DNA from 2 places in the Yersinia kristensenii genome. Region 2 is predicted to be linked to the other one. Evidence: predicted binding sites of a transcription regulator. Region 2 holds the regulator's gene; the other holds the start of a gene.

Region 1 (7,429 bases), 540 kb from region 2:
CGAACATTTACGCCTTTTGCTTTAGCGGCATCCACGGCATTGCGTGTCATTTCGAAATCTGCAATCGCTGCATAATCGTGGTCTTTAAAGCGCATACGATTCACTTTGGAATCAGTACAAGCGCCCATACCAATAACCACATCACGCAGTTTAACGTCAGCACGAACCGCACCGCATGAACCCACACGGATGATTTTCTTCACGCCGAAATCAGTGATCAGTTCTTTCGCGTAAATGGAGCAAGACGGGATACCCATGCCGTGGCCCATCACTGAGATTTTGCGCCCTTTATAGGTGCCGGTGAAACCCAACATGCCACGCACATTGTTCACTTCGCGCACATCTTTCAGGAAGGTTTCTGCGATAAACTTCGCACGCAGTGGATCCCCTGGCATCAGTACAACGTCAGCGAAATCACCCATTTCAGCATTAATATGTGGCGTTGCCATAATCACTTTCCTTAAAAATCAGAGAATTAAATTTGTATTACCAAACTGTCTTTAGGTCTGAGCTACTTTGCACAGTTCAGAGAAAATCAGCCATCACCAGCGTAGATGAGCACAGACCGTTTGGACACGGCCAGCGCTCAGCTTAGCTGAATGACTTACAGCATATTCTTCCCATAATCCATTGGGGACAGGTCGAAATACTTGGCGACCGTCTGCCCAATATCGGCAAAGGTCTCACGGTGCCCCAATGAACCCGGTTTCACTTTCGGGCCGTAAACCAAGACCGGAATATGCTCACGAGTATGATCGGTACCCGGCCAAGTTGGGTCACAACCATGGTCAGCGGTCAGGATCAAAATGTCATCTTCTTTTACCAGCGCCATCAGCTCTGGCAGGCGGCGGTCAAACAATTCCAGTGCGGCGGCATAACCCGCAACATCGCGACGGTGACCATAAGAAGAGTCGAAATCAACAAAGTTAGTGAAAACTATGGTGTTGTCACCGGCTTTTTTCATCTCTTCGATGGTGGCATCAAACAGAGCATCCAGGCCGGTCGCTTTCACTTTCTGCGTGATCCCGACGTGGGCGTAGATATCAGCAATTTTACCGATAGAAACCACTTCGCCGCTCTTTTCTTCTACCAGTTTTTTCAACACAGTTGGCGCTGGCGGTTCAACAGCCAGATCATGGCGGTTGCCAGTACGCTGGAAGTTACCGGGCTTATCACCAATGAATGGGCGCGCAATGACACGGCCAATATTGTAACCGCCTTCAGTCAGCTCTTCGCGGGCGATTTCACACAGTTCATACAAGCGATCCAAGCCAAAAGTCTCTTCGTGACAAGCAATCTGGAATACCGAGTCCGCAGAAGTATAGAAAATCGGTTTCCCGGTTTTCATATGCTCTTCGCCCAGTTGATCAAGAATCACGGTGCCAGAAGAGTGGCAGTTACCCAAATAACCCGGCAAATTGGCGCGTTTGACCAGTTTTTCCAGCAATTCCGCTGGGAAGCTATTCTCCACATCGCTGAAATAACCCCAATCGAACAAGACCGGCACACCGGCAATTTCCCAGTGGCCCGATGGGGTGTCTTTACCGGAAGATAGCTCACTGGCATACCCATAAGCGCCAATGATTTCTGCATTCTTATCCAGCCCGACCGGGAACTTACCGGTCGATTCTTCAGCGGCTTTACCTAGCCCTAAGCGGCTCAGGTTCGGCAGCTTCAATGGGCCGCTACGGCCAACATCAGCTTCACCGCGGGCGCAGGCCTCGGCGATATGGCCCAGTGTATCGGCTCCTTCGTCGCCAAATTTCTTAGCATCAGCGCTTGCGCCAATACCAAATGAGTCTAATACCATAATAAATGTACGTTTCATCATTTTCTCCTGCATAGGTTCACACGCTGTGCGACACCTTTAAAATAGAGTATTTACTCAGTGATGCGGCGATAAACCACCGGGGTTTCTTCTGGTGCTTTGTCGCCCAGGGTGATTGCTGTCCGCACCGCATCAGCCGCCTGCTGCCAGTCATCTTCATTGTTAGCATGAATCACCGCTAATGGTTGTTGACCATCAACACGGGCACCCAGACGGGCCATATCGGTAAGGCCCACACTGTAATCAATTGGGTCAGTTGCACGACGGCGACCACCACCGAGGGAAACCACAGCCATACCTAATGCTCGGGTATCCATGGCAGTGATGATTCCTGACCGTTCAGCAAATACTGGCTTGCTCAACAGAGCAGCGGGTAAGTAACTGTCATAGCGCTCGACAAAATCGCTCGGGCCTTTTTGCGCGGCGACCATGCGCCCAAAGATTTCCGCCGCTTTGCCGTTATCCAATACGGTTTGCAGCTTAGCACGGGCATCGGCATCATCTTGCGCCAATCCACCGGACAGCAGCATCTCGACACACAGCGCCATGGTCACTTCCAGCAGACGCGGATTACGATATTCGCCAGTCAGGAAGCGCACCGCTTCGCGCACTTCGACCGCATTACCGGCACTGGAAGCCAATACTTGATTCATATCGGTCAGCAGCGCGGTAGTTTTGCACCCCGCCCCATTGGCGACACCGACAATGGCCTTGGCCAAGTCCTCAGATAACTGATAAGTCGGCATAAATGCACCCGACCCCACTTTGACATCCATCACCAGCGCATCCAGCCCTTCAGCCAGCTTTTTAGCCAGGATAGAGGCGGTAATGAGCGGAATGGAATCCACCGTGGCGGTGATATCGCGAGTCGCATAAAAACGTTTATCCGCCGGTGCCAGCGAGCTGGTTTGGCCGATGATGGCGACGCCAACATCCTGAATGATTTTGCGGAATGCACTGTCATCGGGGAAAATATCAAAACCGGGGATAGCTTCCAGTTTATCCAAAGTCCCGCCAGTGTGGCCCAAACCACGGCCCGAAATCATGGGTACATAGCCGCCGCAAGCCGCCACCATTGGGCCGAGCATCAAGGAAGTCACATCACCCACGCCGCCGGTGGAGTGTTTGTCCACAATCGGGCCATTAAGGTTTAGGCTCTTCCAGTTCAACACTGTGCCTGAATCGCGCATTGCCATAGTGAGCGCCACACGTTCTGGCATACTCATATCATGGAAATAAATGGTCATCGCCAGAGCAGCAATTTGGCCTTCAGAAACAACATTGTCGCGGATCCCATTGACGAAGAAACGAATTTCTTCTTCGCTCAGTGCCTGGCCGTCGCGTTTTTTACGGATAATTTCTTGTGCGAGAAACAAGGTATCCCCCTGCTTATGAAATAAAAGCAGCACAGCGGACAAAATAGCCCGCGGTGCATCTGCTCAGTTCAATGACTGAGATAATGATTAGTAGCCAGTGGTTTTGCTGTTGCTCTGATGACCCAAGGTCGTCAACAAGCTGCCTAACAGACTGGACGCGCCAAAACGGAAGTGGCGAGCATCAGCCCAACCTTCCCCCATCAATTGATCTGCCAACTGTAGGAATTGTGCCGCGTCTTGCGCAGTGCGCACCCCACCCGCCGGTTTGAAGCCCACGGTTTTCGCCACACCCAAGTCACGGATGGTGCGCATCATGATGCTGGCACTTTCCAGCGTGGCATTAACCGGCACTTTACCGGTGGAGGTTTTGATGAAATCTGCACCAGCTTTGATAGCAATCTCAGAAGCCTGTCGAATCAAATGCTCTTGCTTTAACTCCCCAGTTTCAATGATAACTTTCAGCAGCACATTAGCCGCGGCACAGGCGTCTTTGCACTGTTTCACTAGTTCGAAGCCGACTTTATCGTTACCCGCCATTAAGGCGCGATAAGGGAAAACCACATCCACTTCATCAGCGCCATAGGCAATCGCCGCCTGGGTTTCAGCTAACGCGATAGCAATATCATCATTGCCGTGAGGGAAATTGGTCACCGTAGCAATGCGGATTTCAGGTGTTCCCTGCTCGCGTAATGTTTTACGCGCAATAGGAATAAAGCGAGGATAAATACAGATTGCCGCAGTATTACCGGCCGGGCTTTTAGCCTGATGACACAGAGCAATCACCTTATCATCGGTATCGTCGTCATTCAGGGTGGTTAAATCCATTAAAATCAGCGCGCGTTTGGCATAATCATTGAGATTCGCGCAGGCGGTTAAATCGGTCATAAAACTCTCCAACACTATTTCAGCCCCGGCACTTTGCCAAGACTGAGCATTTATTTATGAGCCACATGGTTCCAGCTCAATACGTTGGCGAGCGGACTTGGTTCCTTGAAGATAGCCCCATGGGAAAACCCTTAGGTAGCAATTGAGATCCATCTCACCGCACTAACTTGTCGCTCTATTTGAACACGTTATCAGCACATGAGATGTGTTCGGATTCACATTAATCAAGAGTAACTTGTAACGAACTGAGATTATATGTGATTAAAATCACAAAATAACCTGATTTATAGCTTACTGACATTAATATGCCCACTTGCATCAAGAATAGCTTATGGGCAGGAATACGCCTGATTATGAGCCATCTCATCAAGATGGCTCATGGGCAAAATTACAAGGCCAGGAAGAAGCCGGCGATGGTGGCACTCATCAAATTCGACAGAGTCCCTGCGGCCACCGCTTTCAAGCCAAAACGCGCGATATCATGGCGGCGGTTCGGGGCCATGCTACCTAACCCGCCCAACAAGATGGCGACCGAGGACAAGTTGGCAAAACCACACAATGCAAAGGAGATAATGGCTTTGGTATGGTCAGAAAGCACCTGCAAACCGGCCGCGCGCACCAGCTCTTCCGCCTGTAGATACTGACCGAAATTCATAAATGCCACGAATTCGTTCACGATAATCTTTTGGCCGATAAATGAGCCAGCGACCATAGCTTCACTCCACGGAACCCCGATCAGATAGGCAATCGGCGAGAAGACCCAGCCCAGAATTAGTTCCAGAGAGAGTTGCGGATAATCGAACCAGCCACCAATCCCGCCGAGAATACCATTTAGTAATGCAATCAATGCAATAAAGGCCAGTAACATCGCCCCGACATTCAGCGCCAGTTGCAGACCAGAAGCCGCGCCAGACGCCGCAGCATCAATGATGTTCGCCGGGCGATCATCTTCAGCAATCAAGGTGGCAGCATCCACATTATCGTGAGTTTTCTCAGTCTCCGGCACCATCAGTTTGGCAAAAAGTAACCCACCGGGGGCGGCCATAAAGGAGGCGGCAATCAGATATTCTAAGGGTACGCCCATTTGCGCATAACCGGCTAACACCGAACCGGCAACCGAAGCCAAACCACCACACATTACGGCGAACAATTCGGATTGGGTCATGGTGGCAATATAGGGACGCACCACTAATGGAGCTTCAGTTTGCCCAACAAAAATATTGGCGGTCGCGGAGAGGGATTCAGTACGCGAAGTCCCCAATAGCTTTTGTAAGCCGCCGCCTAATACCTTAATCACCAACTGCATTACGCCGATATAATATAAGACGGCAATTAATGAGGAGAAAAATACAATGACGGGTAATACTCGCAGGGCGAATACAAAACCACCGCCGCCGAAGACTTCAAACATTTTGTCGGAAACCAAACCGCCAAACATAAATGAAATCCCGTGATTGCCGTAAGCAATAACATTCGCCACACCTTCAGACATACCACCCAGGATGCGACGGCCTACCGGTACATATAAAATCAGTGCGCCAATACCCACCTGAAGAATAAATGCCCCAACTACAGTGCGGATATTAATCGCCCTAAAATTACTTGAAAGAAGCACGGCTATTAATATCAGTACTGCCATTCCGACTAAACTCATGAGCATGCCGATAATCCTGTTAATGATTTGTATTGAAATAATGTGGCGTGGATTATACCGGCATGATCTGGCGTTCAAACAATCTCTGTCACAAATAAACACAACTAAAAGTAACCGTAAGGTAATTAACGTGATGGAAATCACATTAAAATAATAAATAAAGCATAGTTCGCTAACTATTAGTGCGGTTTACTCGGTGAAATAAAAATTTAGCGTGCGGATTTATCGACTGGCGGCAATTGAAATAAGCGCTGACTGTTGTGCAAAAGGTGAGTAGCAATCTCTTCGGGTGCTTCTTGGCGTAACTCGCACAATGCAGCGAACACATTAGCCGCTCGCTCTGGCCGATTAGGTTGTCCCTGAAAACCGGCGAGTGGCATATCCGGCGCGTCCGTCTCCAGCAATAACGCAGATAGCGGTAACTCAGCCATGACATTTCGCGTTTTCTGCGCCCGTTCATAAGTGATGGTTCCGCCCACACCAATGTAATAACCCAAGCGAATAAATGCCTGCGCCTGCACTAAGCTGCCCGCAAAACCGTGTACCACCCCTGCACGTGGCAAAGCTGCTTTACGCAATGCTGCGGCCAGTTGATCATGCGAACGGCGCGAATGCAAAATAACCGGGAGATCATACTGCCTGGCGAGCTTCAACTGGGCGTTTAAAAATGCCAATTGGCGGGGTAATTGCGGCTCATCCATATAGAGATCCAAGCCAATTTCCCCCACCGCGACCAGTTTTTCTGTTTTATCCGCCAGCGCTGCGGCTAAAGCGGCTAAATCAGCTTCCTGATGCTGCGCAATATATAACGGATGTAGGCCCAGTGCCGCAAATAGTGGCGGATAGTGAGCTGCCAAATCGAGAATACGCGGGAAATAATTCGCACTGACGGCAGGCACAATAATTTGCCTGACATTGGCTTGCGCGGCACTCATTAAGCTGGCTGTTTCTGCGCCGCTGAAGGGCGGAAAATCAAAATGACAGTGTGTATCGATAAAATAGTGCGTATCGATAACATTAGGCACTTGCCCACTAATCAATGCCATTACGCGCTATCACCTTTGGTTTTCGCCGCTTCTGGCGGCAAGATAACCTCCGCTTGCAGCGACTTCTTTTTGCTCTGTGTCGTGGTCGGAATAATCAGCCCACTGCCCGCCACTGTCATCTGCGGCGGAAGAGAGTGATGCGTGATTTTCGCAGCATCAGGCGGCGCGATGATATCCGGCGATTGAGTGATATCAAATGAATAATCATCATTATCAATCAAGTCGGCCATATCATCTGGTTGGTTAATATCTTGCGGCTGGATCATCCGGCGAGAAAGAGAAATCGAGGTTTTCTCACCGTTGCTCTCCGACTGCTCCAATTGATCCCGAGGCAGCAGCCAGTGCCCGACTGTTGCCAGAAAATAACGGCCACAACGACGCCCTAAATGATAATCACGATTCAGAGCCGCAATCCGGCTACCCAGAGCATTACTGGCCAGCGGTTTAGGCGGAAAAATCTCGAAAATGCGCAAGTCACCTGGTGGCTTTTCAATAAATTGCTGAATACGATGATAACTCTGCTCATGCTGCTGCATAATTCGCACCAGTTGCTGCAAGCTGCTTTCACTCAGCCAATGCTCCATCCGCTTCATCCATTGCGGCGTATAATAAGCTTGCGAAGGGACAGTGCGGATGACCA
Region 2 (7,429 bases):
AGGCCACGGTCACATCGACAGCATGTGCACTGGCCGCCACCAATGACAGGGCCAATAGGGCGCTACCGGGCCGTAAAAAGCCGCGAATGGCAGCGGTAATACTTGCAGAAGATAAGCTTGTAGAAGATAAGATTACCGCCATGGTTCACTCCGCTCAGTTAACAGTGTCATTCGCTATTGTTGCGACCTTAAGCGCACACGGGCGCTGAGATGACAGTGATACCTGAAGGAGTAATGCGGCTAAAGGAATAAAAAATTATTCATTATTCCTTTAAGTGATAAGTGGTATGAAGGTTGTCTGTATGACTAGCCTAACGTTATCCCAAAGTAATTGGCTTTGCAGCTAGGCAGCAATGGAACAAATCCCGATGAGCTGACTCAAGTCAGTGATTCGTGTGACAAATCGGTCGGGAACCGATTTGAACGCTGCTTGCAGCGGCCTCGCAGAGGCGAGGCCCATGGATGGGCCGAGTAACGAGAGCAGCTAACAACGCTGCAATGTCAAGTAAGAAGGGATAATTCGCCTTTGAGGAAAATGCGGGATTCACCTGAAATAAAAGTGCGATCTCCGGCTAACGTGCAGAATAACTCGCCACCTCGCGCCGATATCTGGCGAGCATGGAGCGATGCCCTGCCCAACCGCGCCACCCAATACGGCATTAAGGTGCAATGGGCCGAACCGGTTACCGGATCCTCATTGCTGCTCAAGGTAAAATAGCGCGAAACGAAATCGACCTCATCACCTGGCGCCGTCACAATCACACCCCGGCCAGTTAAAGCAATCAGCGCAACAATATCCGGTTGTAATTGGCGAATCTGTTGCTCATTCTCCAGCACCACCAGCAGGGATTTTGCTTGCCATACCTGTTGAATATCAACAGCTAGCAAGGTTTTCAACTGCGCCGAAATCGCGATTTGTTCCGGGGGCAATGCGGGGAAATCCAGCGACAGCCGGCTAAAGTTATCCGCATCGCGTTTGACATGTAAATCACCGCTGGCGCTGCGAAAACAGATATCGTGCAAACCGGGGTTAACCACATTGAACATCACATGCGCCGCCGCCAAGGTGCCGTGACCGCATAAATCCACTTCACGTTCGGGCGTAAACCAACGAATAGCCGATTTATCTCCTTCATCCCAGACAAAACTGGTTTCCGGCAAATTGATCTCGGCGGCGATACTTTGCATCTGTTCTGTCGACAGCGGCTTTTTCAGCAGATACACACCCGCCGGGTTACCAGATAATCCGCTGCCGATAAACGCATCAACATGGAAATAGTTATAAGCCATCAATTAGCTCCGGTGATTCGTCAATGCAAAATCATTAATTAGTGCCAAATCAATAGCACACAAGCCGCGGTCAGCAAGCCCATAGAGATATTAAAAGTGAACCAAGCCCGGCGACTGCGCAGCAAACGGCCAATCAAAGTCCCAAAACCCAGCCAAATAATACCGGCCACCAGATTCACCATAAACATGCCCAAGCTAATCATTAAGATGGAATGATTATAAGCTGCCCCCGCCATACTGAAGCTGGCGACTGAGCCTAATCCCATTAACCAGGCTTTTGGGTTAAGGAACTGCAATAGCCACCCCTGATACAATCGCAGCGGTTTTGGCGGTACGACATTGGTTTCTAATTTTTCATAGGCCGAGGTGGCAATTTTCCATGCCAGCCACAACAAATAAAGACTGCCGAGAATTTTCAGAATTAAATGCAGGAAGGGGTAGATCAAAATCAGGCCGCCGACACCAAATGCCACCAGCAGCAGCATACTCTGCATGCCCAACATAATGCCTAACATCAACCAGATAGAGCGCATAAAACCGAAATTGGCCCCGGCTGAGGTTAATAACATATTATTCGGGCCGGGGGTAATAGCGGCAACCCAAAGAAAACCTACCATTGAAAGAAATAAACTCAGTTCCATGAGACGGGTGCCTCTCACCCAAAATGATGCGCGATATACCCATGAAGCTAACAGTGTGCTATTGATCACACAAGAGCAATGACATGATTTCCATTCACAATATGCATGAAATATTTCGCCCGCTGGCAGGAGCCAGTAACCCGCACCTGCAAACGCTGCTGCCCCGCCTGGTCAGGCGGCGGGTGCAACTGCAACCTTTTTGGCAACGGCTGGAATTGCCGGATGGGGATTTTATCGATCTAGCCTGGAGTGAAAACCCGGAACTGGCGCGCGATAAGCCCAGAGTGGTGCTATTCCACGGGCTGGAAGGGAATTTTTACAGCCCTTACGCCCATGGTTTACTGCGCGCCTGGCAAGACCGAGGATGGCTGGGTGTGGTGATGCATTTTCGCGGATGCAGTGGCGAGCCAAATCGTAAGTCACGCATTTATCACTCTGGTGAAACAGAAGATGCCCGCTTCTTTCTGCGCTGGTTGCGGGAAAGCTATGGACAGGTGCCCACCGCCGCGGTTGGCGTCTCTTTGGGGGGCAATATGTTGGCCCTCTATTTAGCTGAACAAGGGCAAGAGAGCTTATTAGAGGCAGCCGTGGTGGTTTCTGCACCACTGATGCTCGAACCTTGCGCCAATCGCATGGAGCAAGGTTTCTCGCGTGTCTATCAGCGCTATTTGTTGAATCAGCTCAAGTTAAATGCCACCCGCAAGCTGCTGCATTACCCCGGCAGCCTACCTTTGAATTTGGCTCAATTGAAAGGGCTGCGGCGAATCAAAGAGTTTGATGATGTCATAACGGCTAGAATACATGGCTTCAATGATGCGCTGGATTACTATCGGCGTTGCAGCGCCTTACCTAAGTTGTCGCAAATCACCACGCCGCTGCTGATCATTCATGCCAAAGATGACCCGTTCATGACCGCCGAGGTTATCCCCAACTTGCGCGAATTACCGGGCAATATTGATTATCAGTTAACTGAGCATGGCGGCCATGTTGGTTTTGTCGGCGGCTCATTAAAACACCCACAAATGTGGCTGGAACAACGTATTCCAGCCTGGCTTTCCCCCTATTTGGAGCAACCGTCATGATGATTCCCTGGCAGCAAGTTGATAGTGAAACGCTGGATAACCTGCTGGAAGCCTTCGTGCTACGTGAAGGCACGGATTACGGCGAGCATGAGCGGTCATTAGCACAAAAAGTCGAAGACGTGCGCCGCCAATTAGCGAGTGGTGAGGCGGTATTGGTCTGGTCAGAGTTACACGAGACTATCAATATTATGCCACGCGGTGCATTTCGGGCCGGAGCAGAAGAATTGCCATAACCCTCGCGGGATCACGACACTCATCGAGTAAAATCAGAGTGACAAGGCGGACACTTTGCCCTAAAAATAACCGCTAACGCTAAAAAACAGCCCATTTCAGCCTGTCCACTGAGGATCTAACCCCATGGAGTTACAGCTAATATGTCAACTAAACATCCGGTTATAGCCGTCACCGGCTCAAGTGGCGCAGGGACGACGACCAGCCTGGCGTTTCGCAAAATTTTTCAGCAATTGAATATTCGCGCGGCGCAAATTGAAGGCGACAGCTTCCACCGCTATACCCGACCAGAAATGGATACCGTCATCCGTAAGGCGCGGGATCAAGGCCGACATATCAGCTATTTTGGCCCAGAGGCCAATGACTTTGGTCAGTTAGAACAAAGTGTGGAGGAGTACGGCAAAAGCGGCACCGGGCGCTCACGTAAGTATTTGCACACTTATGATGAAGCCGTGCCTTATAACCAGATTCCGGGTACTTTTACCCCCTGGGAGCCACTGCCTGAACCCACCGATGTGTTGTTTTATGAAGGGTTACACGGCGGAGTTGTGACCGAACATCATGATGTGGCAAAACATGTCGATTTGCTGGTCGGCGTGGTGCCCATCGTCAACCTGGAGTGGATTCAAAAATTAGTCCGAGATACCGGTGAGCGCGGCCATTCCCGTGAAGCCGTGATGGATTCCGTGGTGCGCTCCATGGACGATTACATTAACTACATTACGCCGCAGTTCTCGCGCACCCACATTAACTTTCAGCGCGTGCCGACCGTCGATACCTCTAACCCGTTTGCCGCCAAAGCGATTCCATCACTGGACGAAAGTTTTGTCGTCATTCACTTCCGCGGTTTGGATCAGATTGATTTCCCCTACTTATTGGCAATGCTGCAAGGGTCTTTTATTTCCAATATCAATACATTGGTCGTCCCAGGCGGGAAGATGGGGCTGGCAATGGAGCTGATTATGGCACCGTTAGTGCAGCAATTGCTGGAAGGTAAAAAAATCGGTTAATCCTTCGTCCTTGAAGCCGCAGTAAAGCAATTACTGGAAAGAAAAAATAATTTGACGCTATCCCAACCCAAAGTCGTTGGGGCTGCAGGTAGGCGGCAAGCGAACTCATCCCGATGAGCTTACATAAGTAAGTGATTCGGGTGAGCGAGTGCAGCTAACAACCCTGCAGCTTCAAATACGAAGGGGTTAATTACGCGATGTCACGGATTTCAAAACTGTGGGTAATGGTCGCCGCTTTACCCAACATTAGCGAGACGGAGCAATATTTCTCTGCTGACAGCTCAACCGCGCGCTCCACAATTTTATCGGTCAAGCCCTTGCCGCTCACAATAAAATGCAGGTTAATTTGCGTAAACAGGCGCGGAGCCTCTTCCCGGCGCTGTGAAGTTAACGTCACTTCGCAATCGCGCACATCGTTACGGCCTTTTTGCAAAATAGAAACCACGTCAATGGCGCTACAGCCACCCGCTGACATTAACAACATTTCCATCGGGCTCGGCGCTTTATCTCCTGCATTCCCGTCCATTAAAACTTGATGACCTGAAGCAGACTCACCCAAAAATGTCAGCCCTTCAACCCACTTTACACGTGCCTGCATAACTCATGCTCCCGGTTAAATTTTCTCATTCAGACTACCCTTTCATTTACAAACTGGCAATGTAACCCGATGTTCATCATGCTGAAGCGATACAACACAAGACACTGGCCTCATCCTGTGCTACAAACAGAACCGAAAGTGTTGTTTCTTGAATTAAATAGAGTAGCTTCTCAATACTCAGTGAAGGGTTTCTACTCGGTACGCATCTTGGCTATACCTTTCGGCAGTTGAGCAAATTAATATGCTAAATGAAAGTGTATTTTATAAGCACGCCGTACAGGGAACTCTGAGCCCTGTTAAGTTAGGCAGCGATAACAACAGAGGATAACAGCGAATGGTTCTCGGCAAGCCACAAACAGACCCGACTCTCGAATGGTTCCTGTCTCATTGCCATATCCACAAATATCCATCGAAAAGTACGCTAATTCACCAAGGTGAAAAAGCCGAAACGCTTTACTACATCGTGAAAGGCTCCGTTGCGGTGCTGATCAAAGATGAAGAAGGTAAAGAGATGATTCTCTCCTATTTAAACCAGGGAGATTTCATCGGCGAGCTTGGATTATTTGAAGAAGGCCAAGAACGTAGTGCTTGGGTTAGGGCAAAAACTGCCTGTGAAGTGGCTGAAATTTCTTACAAAAAATTCCGTCAGCTGATTCAGGTCAATCCAGATATATTGATGCGCCTGTCTTCACAAATGGCGAATCGCTTACAGATAACCTCTGAGAAAGTGGGTAACCTCGCTTTCCTGGACGTGACTGGGCGTATTGCACAAACGCTGCTTAATCTGGCAAAACAACCGGATGCCATGACCCACCCAGATGGGATGCAGATAAAGATTACCCGCCAGGAAATTGGTCAAATAGTTGGCTGCTCCCGCGAAACTGTGGGGCGGATACTAAAAATGCTAGAAGATCAAAATCTGATCTCCGCGCATGGTAAAACGATTGTCGTTTACGGCACCCGTTAAAACCCTATAAACCGGTGCTGTTACCTCGGCACCGGTTTTCTTTTGTGTGATTAATAAATTTCTGGGGCCTATATGAATTGGCAACGGCTTATTTATCATCCTGAAGTGAATTATGCACTCCGCCAAACACTGGTTCTCTGCTTGCCGGCGGCATTGGGGTTCGCAATGGGTGAATTGCGGTTGGGGTTGATGTTCTCCCTGATACCCGCCTGTTGTAATATTGCTGCACTAGATACCCCTCATCAACATTTCTTCCGGCGGCTGATTGTCGGCGGGGCTCTCTTTACTTTCAGTAGTTTTCTGACTCAACAACTGCTGCTGTGGGATATTCCATTACCTGCGGTGATGCTTGGTTTGGCTTTAATGTTGGGTGTCAGTGGCGCTATCAGCCAGCTCAATGGCCGCCTGCTCCCCGCCGCACTTATCGCCGCTATTTTTAGCCTCAGCATGGTAGGTCGTGCGCCTATCTGGCAAGCGCCATTGATGTGTGCCGTGGGGACGCTCTGGTATGGTCTATTTACCTGGCTATGGTTCCGGTTATGTAAAGACCAGCCGATCCGTGAGCCATTGAGTCAGCTTTATCATTTGTTGGCCGATTATTGCGATGCTAAATACAGTTTGTTTGGCCAGCATGTTGAGCTAGAAAAGGCCATGCCGCCGTTGCTTGACCGGCAACAAGGTATAATGGACAAAATTAATCAGCTTTATCAGCAATTTAACCTGATAGACAATGCCACGAAAAAAGAGCGAAAACGGCTATTGAACTTGTTTCAAATGGCGCTTGATTTGCAAGAACACATCACTGCGGCAGTGAGTCAGTCAGAAAAAACGCAAGAGTTAATTGATCAAAGCCCGATAGAAACAGTTCTTAAGCGCAATATGCAGGTTATCTCGACGCAAATGCGCACCATTGCCGATGATATTCTCTATCATCACCGCGCAAAAACGCATTTCAGTGCGGGTGATGCGCTGGTCGAGCTGGAAGAGGTTGCCCAGCAGCACCCGGATAACCCCGTGGCGCAATTCTTCTATTACCATATCAGCCATGTTACCCAAATCCTGAGCGACCAACGCCCGCAGTATGATCGCGCCTTGATGTCCAACCAACCCTCTCAGCCATTTTGGCCAGCACTCGTCAGTTATTTATCGTTTAAATCCAGTGCATTGCGGGATGCTGCTCGCCTTGGTGTCACTTTGGCCGCGGGCAGTTACATCGGTAATTTGATCCATCTGCCTAAACCTTATTGGATTTTGCTTACCGTGATGCTGGTAACGCAAAATGGCTATAACGCCACTAAAATTCGGATCCATCACCGCGCCCTTGGCACCCTGATTGGGCTATTACTCGCGGCAGCTTTGCTGCATTTTCAAATGCCAGAAGGCACCACGTTAAGCATCATGTTGCTCATCACCCTGGTGGCCTATCTGGTTCAACGCAAAAACTATGGCTGGTCGGTCATTTTTAGAACCATCACTACGGTTTATATCTTGCAGTTATTGACCGGCGAAGGTGCGGACTTTTTAATCCCGCGGTTGCTCGATACCTTAATCGGCTGCGCCTTAGCCTTCGCCAGCACATTGTGGCTATGGCCACAGTGGCAAAGCGGTTT

The links. Region 2 encodes CRP, which controls carbon source genes, mostly activating them, when cyclic AMP is high. Its sites were predicted from a motif close to ATGTGANNNNNNTCACAT; they were not measured.
Positions count from the first base shown of each region.
Region 1: DX162_RS03025 (NupC/NupG family nucleoside CNT transporter) is a predicted target of CRP. The motif match lies at 5,872-5,889, and genes of this name have one in related genera.

Region 1 is NZ_UHIY01000001.1:648,359-655,787, forward strand. It holds gene deoD (purine-nucleoside phosphorylase) at 1-449, opposite strand, end outside; gene deoB (phosphopentomutase) at 605-1,828, opposite strand; gene deoA (thymidine phosphorylase) at 1,882-3,204, opposite strand; gene deoC (deoxyribose-phosphate aldolase) at 3,292-4,089, opposite strand; gene DX162_RS03025 (NupC/NupG family nucleoside CNT transporter) at 4,478-5,749, opposite strand; gene DX162_RS03030 (TatD family hydrolase) at 5,953-6,789, opposite strand; gene DX162_RS03035 (patatin-like phospholipase family protein) at 6,789-7,429, opposite strand, start outside.
Region 2 is NZ_UHIY01000001.1:1,186,510-1,193,938, forward strand. It holds gene tauA (taurine ABC transporter substrate-binding protein) at 1-142, opposite strand, end outside; gene DX162_RS05635 (PhzF family phenazine biosynthesis protein) at 502-1,290, opposite strand; gene DX162_RS05640 (LysE family translocator) at 1,329-1,931, opposite strand; gene DX162_RS05645 (hydrolase) at 2,033-3,013, shown strand; gene DX162_RS05650 (YheU family protein) at 3,010-3,246, shown strand; gene DX162_RS05655 (phosphoribulokinase) at 3,388-4,254, shown strand; gene DX162_RS05660 (OsmC family protein) at 4,445-4,852, opposite strand; gene crp (cAMP-activated global transcriptional regulator CRP) at 5,187-5,819, shown strand; gene DX162_RS05670 (YccS/YhfK family putative transporter) at 5,892-7,429, shown strand, end outside.